2 regions of the Gordonia sp. JH63 genome follow, and region 2 is predicted to be linked to the other one. Evidence: riboswitches for the same ligand, from Rfam matches in the RefSeq annotation. Region 2 holds a riboswitch; the other holds the start of a gene.
The links. Region 2 has a riboswitch for cobalamin ahead of GR168_RS08335 (CbtB-domain containing protein). Riboswitches for the same ligand answer to the same signal wherever they lie in the genome.
Positions count from the first base shown of each region.

Region 1: linked by a shared signal. The riboswitch ahead of GR168_RS05190 (iron ABC transporter permease) and the one ahead of GR168_RS08335 (CbtB-domain containing protein) in region 2 are both predicted to bind cobalamin.

Region 1 is NZ_CP047235.1:1,149,411-1,152,815, forward strand. Features, by position in the region: gene GR168_RS05185 (ABC transporter ATP-binding protein) at 1-770, opposite strand, end outside; gene GR168_RS05190 (iron ABC transporter permease) at 794-1,873, opposite strand; cobalamin riboswitch at 1,920-2,098, opposite strand; gene GR168_RS05195 (L-lactate dehydrogenase) at 2,249-3,202, shown strand; gene GR168_RS05200 (alpha/beta fold hydrolase) at 3,205-3,405, opposite strand, start outside.
Region 2 is NZ_CP047235.1:1,841,632-1,845,036, reverse strand. Features, by position in the region: gene GR168_RS08350 (acyl-CoA dehydrogenase family protein) at 1-234, opposite strand, end outside; gene GR168_RS08345 (histidine phosphatase family protein) at 348-845, opposite strand; gene GR168_RS08340 (CbtA family protein) at 863-1,693, opposite strand; gene GR168_RS08335 (CbtB-domain containing protein) at 1,700-1,936, opposite strand; cobalamin riboswitch at 1,972-2,132, opposite strand; gene GR168_RS08330 (ATP-dependent helicase) at 2,150-3,405, shown strand, end outside.

The DNA of each region.
Region 1 (3,405 bases), 690 kb from region 2:
GTGGTGGTGGGAGTGTTCAGGAGCAGATGGGGCAGGCCCGTCGATGGATGGTCGACGACGGTGCCGGACACCTCGAAGACGTCGGCCAGCAGAGCCGGCGTCAGCACCTCGACGGGTGGTCCGTGCACGATGACTCCGCCGTCGGAAACCACTGCGACGGAGTCGAAGTGACGCAACACCAGGTCGAGGTCGTGCATCGCCGCGACCACGGTGGCGTCGAGTTCGTCGAGGATCTCCATCAGTCGTAGTCGCCAGGCGGCGTCCAGGTGATTGGTGGGTTCGTCGAGCACCAGGATCGGGGTCTGCTGAGCGAGCGCGCGGGCGAGGACGACGCGGTGCCGTTCGCCGCCGGACAGCTGGGTGCACGAGCGGGTGCCCCAGCCGTCGAGCCCGACCTGGATCAACGCGCGATCGACCACCGTCTTGTCGTCGGAACTCCCGGTGGACCAGGCCGACCGGTACGGGGTCCGGCCGAGGCCGACCGCCTCGCCGACCGTCAGCTCCGCGGAGGGCTGTTCCTCCTGGCCGACCACCGCCATCGACATGGCGCGGCGTCGCGAGGGGATGCGGTGGAGGTCGTCTCCGTTCACCTCGACGGTGCCGGCGGCCGGGCGTTCGAGACCGCACAGCGTGCGCAGCAGGGTGGTCTTGCCGGAACCGTTGGGCCCGACGATGGCCAGTCGGGTGCCGGCGGGGACCGCGAGATCGACATCCCGCAGTACGACGCGGCCACCGCGACGGCACGCAAGCGCAATCGCGCGCAACGACATCGACGATGCGCGGGCGGGGTCGGTCACGAGCCACCCCCGAACACGTACTGGCGTCGTCCCATGAGGAACAGGAAGATCGGTGCCCCGATCAGTCCGGTCACGATGCCCAGCGGCATCTCGCGCGGTGCGGCCGCCACCCGCGAGATCACGTCGACCCACACCAGGAAGAGCGCACCGCCGCAGACCGCCACCGGCAACATCGCGCGGTGGGTGGCGCCGACCAGGAGTCGCGCCGCGTGCGGGACGATCAGACCGACGAAGCCGATGCCGCCCGCCACCGCGACGAGTACGCCGACCAGGAGACCCTGGACACCGAACAGCGCGTTGCGCATCGCGCGTACCGGCACGCCCAGCGACGTCGCGGTGTCGGTGCCGGCCGCGTAGGCATCGAGCCAGGAGTGGATGGCGAGCATGGCCACGACGGTGGCCAGCACGACCACCCCGGCGATCTGCACTTTCGCCCAGGTGGCGCCCGCGACGCTGCCGAGCATCCAGAACATCACGTTGTCGGCGGCGTGCGGGTCGGCGGCGGTGAACACCAGCAGCGACGACAACGCCATGAACGCCGAGGACAACACCACCCCGGACAGGATGAGTCGCAGCGCGGTCAGCCCGCCCTGGGCGCGGGCCACCAGGTACACCGTGACGGTGGCGGCCAGCGCGCCGAGTAGCGCCCCGCCGGACAGCGCCCAGACGCCCAGTCCCGCGAGCACGCCGAGGGTCATCACCGCGGTGGCCCCGACCGCCGCGCCGGCGGACACACCCAGCAGATACGGCTCGGCCAGCGGGTTGCGGACCAGGGCCTGCATGAGTGCGCCGGCCAGCGCCAGCCCGGCTCCGACCAGCGCGGCCAGCACGGACCGGGGCAACCGGAGATCCCAGATGATGACGGCGTGCGCGGAGTCGAGCTCGGCCCCGGTCATCCGGCCGACGACGGTGTGCCACACGTCGCCGACGGGGATGGTCTCCGCGCCGAAAGCGGTGGCCAGGGCGATGCTGAGGAGGGTGAGGACGAACAGTACTGCGGCTAGCGGCGTCGACGGGAGTCGCCGGACCGACGGGGCGGTCGCGCTCTCGGTCGTGCCGTCGGTACGACGGGACACGGGTGGTACTGCCTATCGGTCTGGGTATCTGTGCGCGAGATACACGATGGACTCGAGCGAGAACGGCCGGTAATCGGACTCGGGATCGTGGCGCCGGCGCCTTCCCGGGTCGCCCCGGTGTCCGCGCCGAATCCGTCTCCCATACCGTTGCGCGCCAGTCCCGGATTCACACCGGGTTCCCTGACACCCACGTGTGCGGGTGTGACCGTTCTCGGGGCTGAACATACCAACAACGATTCGCTACACCTGAGTCAGATGTCGCAGTTCGTGGTTCTGGGCGCAACGATGCGCGACATCGGTGCCCGGACAGCCGACACGCGAGCACCTACGCTGGGGGCCGACGATCGACGATCCCGACGCGGAAATGGTGAACCGATGGACGTACGAGACACGAAGCTGGCCATCATCGGGGCGGGTGCGGTGGGCACCGCGATCGCCTACTCGTCCCTCATCCGAGGTGTCGCACGGACCATCGCCCTCCTCGACATCAACGCTGCCAAGGTGACCGCCGAGGTGCTCGACATGTCGCATGGCCTCGAGTTCGTGCCCCGCGCGGACATCATCGGATCCGACGACGTGTCGGTGTGTGCGGACGCCGACGTCGTCGTGTTCACCGCCGGCGCGAAGCAGAAGCCCGGGCAGTCGCGCCTCGAATTGGCCGAGGCGACAATCGGTCTGACACGCGCCATCCTCCCCGGGGTGCTGGCGGTGGCGCCGAACGCGATCTATGTGATGGTCACCAATCCCGTCGACATCGTCACCTACGCCGCCCAGGAGATCAGCGGGCTGTCACCGCACCAGGTCTTCGGCTCGGGCACGGTGCTGGACTCGTCCCGGCTGCGATTCCTGATCGCGCAGCACTGCGGGGTCGCGGTGCAGAGCGTGCACTCCTACATCGTCGGCGAACACGGCGACAGTGAGATCCCGCTGTGGAGTTCGGCGTCGATCGGGGGCGTGCCGCTCACCTCGTGGACGCCGCTGCCCGGCCGTCCGGCGATGGACGCCGTTGCGCGCGAACGTATTCACCACGAGGTCGTACATGCCGCGTACACCATCATCGAGGGCAAGGGGGCGACGAACTACGCGATCGGTCTGGCCTCGACGCGCATCGTCGAGGCGATCCTGAACAACGAACACCGGGTGCTGCCGGTGTCGACGCGGGCGGACGGCATCGAGGGGCTCGACGGCGTGTGCCTCTCGTTGCCGACCGTCGTCGACCGCGGTGGTGCCCAGACCCGGCTCGATGTCCCGCTGTCGGACTCCGAGCGGGCGGGTCTGCTGGCATCGGCGGAAACGCTGCGCGGGATGCAGGCGCGGTTCGGGTTCTGACGTCACACGGGGACGGTCCCGCGCAGGAACTCGAGCTGATCGGCGACCACCCGCTCGAAGTCGGCGCCGACGTAGATGTCGAAATGTCCTGCCGGATAACGAATCACTCGCGCTGCCGGGGCGCGGCGGGCGTACCGGGCAGTCGGTCCGGCCGGCGCCACGGTGTCCTCGTCGCAGATGCACACGAGCGTGGGACAGGTGAG
Region 2 (3,405 bases):
GCCGCCGTCGCCCGAGGGCTTCTTCTTCTCCCCGTTGGCCTCGGCCTCGAGTTCCTTCTCGAGAGCGTCCTTGGCCATCGCGTCGACACCGAAGCTCGACAGCAGTTTGCGGGTGATGTCGTAGGGCGGCAGCGTGCCGGATTCGAGTTCGTCGAGATGTGGCCGGATCTCCTTGTCGATGAACGCCCGCAGGGCGTCCCGAACCATCAGATCTTCTTCGGACCACTCGAACATCGTCACACTCCCAGACCGGTGTCCGCGCAGGGGCGAACACGTTTCAGTTTTGTCGTTCCCAACTGTGTCAGGAGTCACTGCCGATGTCTAGGTACGTCGTCGCAGATCTGTTCCTACCGAGCATCGGTGCAGGTGTAGAGGGTGGCGGGACGCACCTCCCGCGCGAAGAACCCGTCCGCATCGACGCACAGCAGGGCCTGCGCCACCGACATCGCGACCACCACGTAGCCATCGCCGTGCTCGGCCTGCCCGGCACGCCAGGCATGGACTCGGTCGACGAACCGCGCGACACTCTCACCCCCGTGCGGGCGGGCCTCCGGGTCGGTGAACCACCCGCCGAGGTCGACGGGGTCGATCTCCTCCGGGGACAGGCCCGACCACGCACCGACATCGAGCGTCCGCAGCGCGTCGTCGACGATGAGGCCGCCTGTCGCGCCGAGTATCTCGGCGGTGGCGCGGGTCGCCGCCTCCGGGCCGCAGATGTCGATCGGGCGCGTGAGCGACGCGCTCAGAGCGAGCACGTCGCGTCGACCCCGCGGATCGAGGTCCGGGTCACCGCCGAACCGCACCGACCGGTTGGGGCCGGTGCGCCCGGCGGTGATGATCTGCATGTCGTGCGGTGACCGCCTCAGTTCGGCGCGGAGACCGCGCGAGCGCGGTCAGTCGCCCGCGACCGGGCCATCGCCCCCACGATCAGTGCGAACGAGACGGTGAGAACCGTCCACAGAATGACCTGGTTGGCGATCGCATACACCCGGAAATCCCCGATCACGTCACCGGGGAAGCCCGGGAACACGACCTGTCCGGCGCCGTCGCGGACCGGGCCGGGGACCTCGCTGAACGACGGCAGGAAGGCGAGCACGATCGCGATGCCGGCCAGATACGCGACCGTGGCGGCGACCGCCGAGACCAACCCACCGATGCGCGGGCGCAACCACGACGCCAGGACCACCGCCGCGATGGCGAGGATCACCGACGACACGGTGATGGTGAGGAAGGCACCGGTTCGTTCACCGATGGTGTCGTCGTCGCCGACGGCAGGTGGATTCGCCGGGTAGGCGAAGAACGGGACAGCGAAGACGGCGACGAAACCGATGCCGCCGAGCACGCCCGCGACCGCACGGGGATCCGTGGCCGGGTGACGGCTGCCGACGTGGCTCCACAAGACCGTGAACGCCACCGCGAAGAACGCACCCATGCAGACCGCGAACACGACGTTGCCGATCCCCGCGCCGAGGTTCTCCTGCATCGCGCGGGTGAACAACTCTCCGCCCTCACCATGGGTGTGACCACCCGGTTCGGCGGCATGGGCCAGGGCCTCCTCGGCCGCCGAGCGGGCGCTCTCGTAGTCGATGGCCTTGCCCACGACGGGTTCGAGGTAGAACCGTGCGAACACGAACGAGACGATGCCGGCGATCAGACCTGCTAGCAGGCCGGCGCCGATGAACTTCTTCTCCATGTCGACTCAGTGGCAGGGGAAGCCGAGGAAATGGCGGGCGTCGTGCACGAACTCGTGCACATGGGTGTCGGAACCGAAGACCGACACGACTCCCTGGTCGTAACCGAGGAAGTAGTACGCCAGCCCGGCGAGCAGCACGGTCAGGCTGAGCCAGAGCGCCGCGCTCGCGACGGAGATGTTCGGTACGGGCAGGGCACGGGCCGGGGCGACCGGTGATGCTGACTGGGTACGGGGAGCTGTCATGGTGGGTCCTTTCGCCGATCTCGCGTCGGAGAGTTCACGGGTGGTGCACGCCGGCACGGCATCCTGACTCACGCATGCCCCGTCACGTCGACCGTGTCGATCTGGGCTGCGTTCACAGTGGCGCGACCGTTCCGGACTCTCACCGGATTCCCCGTACAGGCGTGAGGAGACTGTATACCGCGTTCTGTCGTACGCGTGCGACATAGTGGAGAGATGCCCCGCCCCTCGGTGCTCGACCGCTTCACCGCCCCCACCCGGCGGTGGTTCTCGGGTGCGTTCACCGCGCCCACCGCTGCGCAGAAGGGCGCCTGGACCTCCATCGCCGACGGCGCGAACACCTTGGTCATCGCACCGACCGGGTCCGGGAAGACCCTGGCCGCGTTCCTCTGGGCTCTCGATCGGCTCGCCGCCGACGCCGGCAATCGTCCCGCGGGCACCAAGGTCGTCTACATCTCGCCGTTGAAGGCGCTGGCCGTCGACGTCGAGCGCAACCTGCGCGCACCGCTGACCGGCATCACCCGGGCGGCCCAGGAGCTGAACCTTCCGGAGCCCAACATCACCGTGGGCGTGCGGTCGGGCGACACCTCCGCCGCCGATCGGCGTGCGCTGGTCAAAACCCCACCCGACATCCTCATCACCACCCCCGAGTCGCTGTACCTGATGCTCACCTCGGCCGCGCGGGAGAGTCTCACCGGCGTGGAGGCGATCATCGTCGACGAGGTCCACGCGGTCGCCGCGACCAAACGAGGTACCCATCTCGCGCTGACCCTCGAGCGCCTCGACGAACTGCTGGACAAACCCGCCCAGCGGATCGGCCTCTCGGCGACGGTCCGCCCGCCCGAGGTGGTCGCGGGGTTCCTGTCCGGCGCCGCGCCGTGCCAGGTGGTCAAACCCAAGGCCGACAAGACATTCGACCTGCGCGTCGACGTCCCCGTCGAGGACATGGCCAACATCCCGCCGCCGGTGTCCGATGCCGACCCCGCGGCGCTGGACGACGCGTTCTCGCCGACTGCCGGCTCGTTGTGGCCGTACGTCGAGGCCTCGATCGTCGACCAGATCGAGGCGAACCGCGCCACGATCGTCTTCGCCAACTCCCGACGCCTCGCCGAGAAGCTCACCGCTCGGCTCAACGAGATCCACGCCGAGCGCCACGGCGAGCCTGCCGAACCGACCGGCAATCCGTCGGTCGCGGGCGGCGCCCCGGCGTTCGTGATGGGCAGCGGCGCGAGCTCCGGCGCCGAGCCGGTTCTCGCCCGCGCCCATCACGGCTCGGTCAGCAAGGAGCAGCGCGCCCAGATCGAGGACGACCTGAAGGCAGGCCGCCTCTCGTGTGTGGTGGCCACCAGCTCACTCGAACTCGGCATCGACATGGGTGCGGTCGATCTCGTCATCCAGGTGGAGTCCCCGCCGTCGGTGGCGAGTGGACTGCAGCGGATCGGCCGCGCCGGGCACCAGGTCGGCGAGATCAG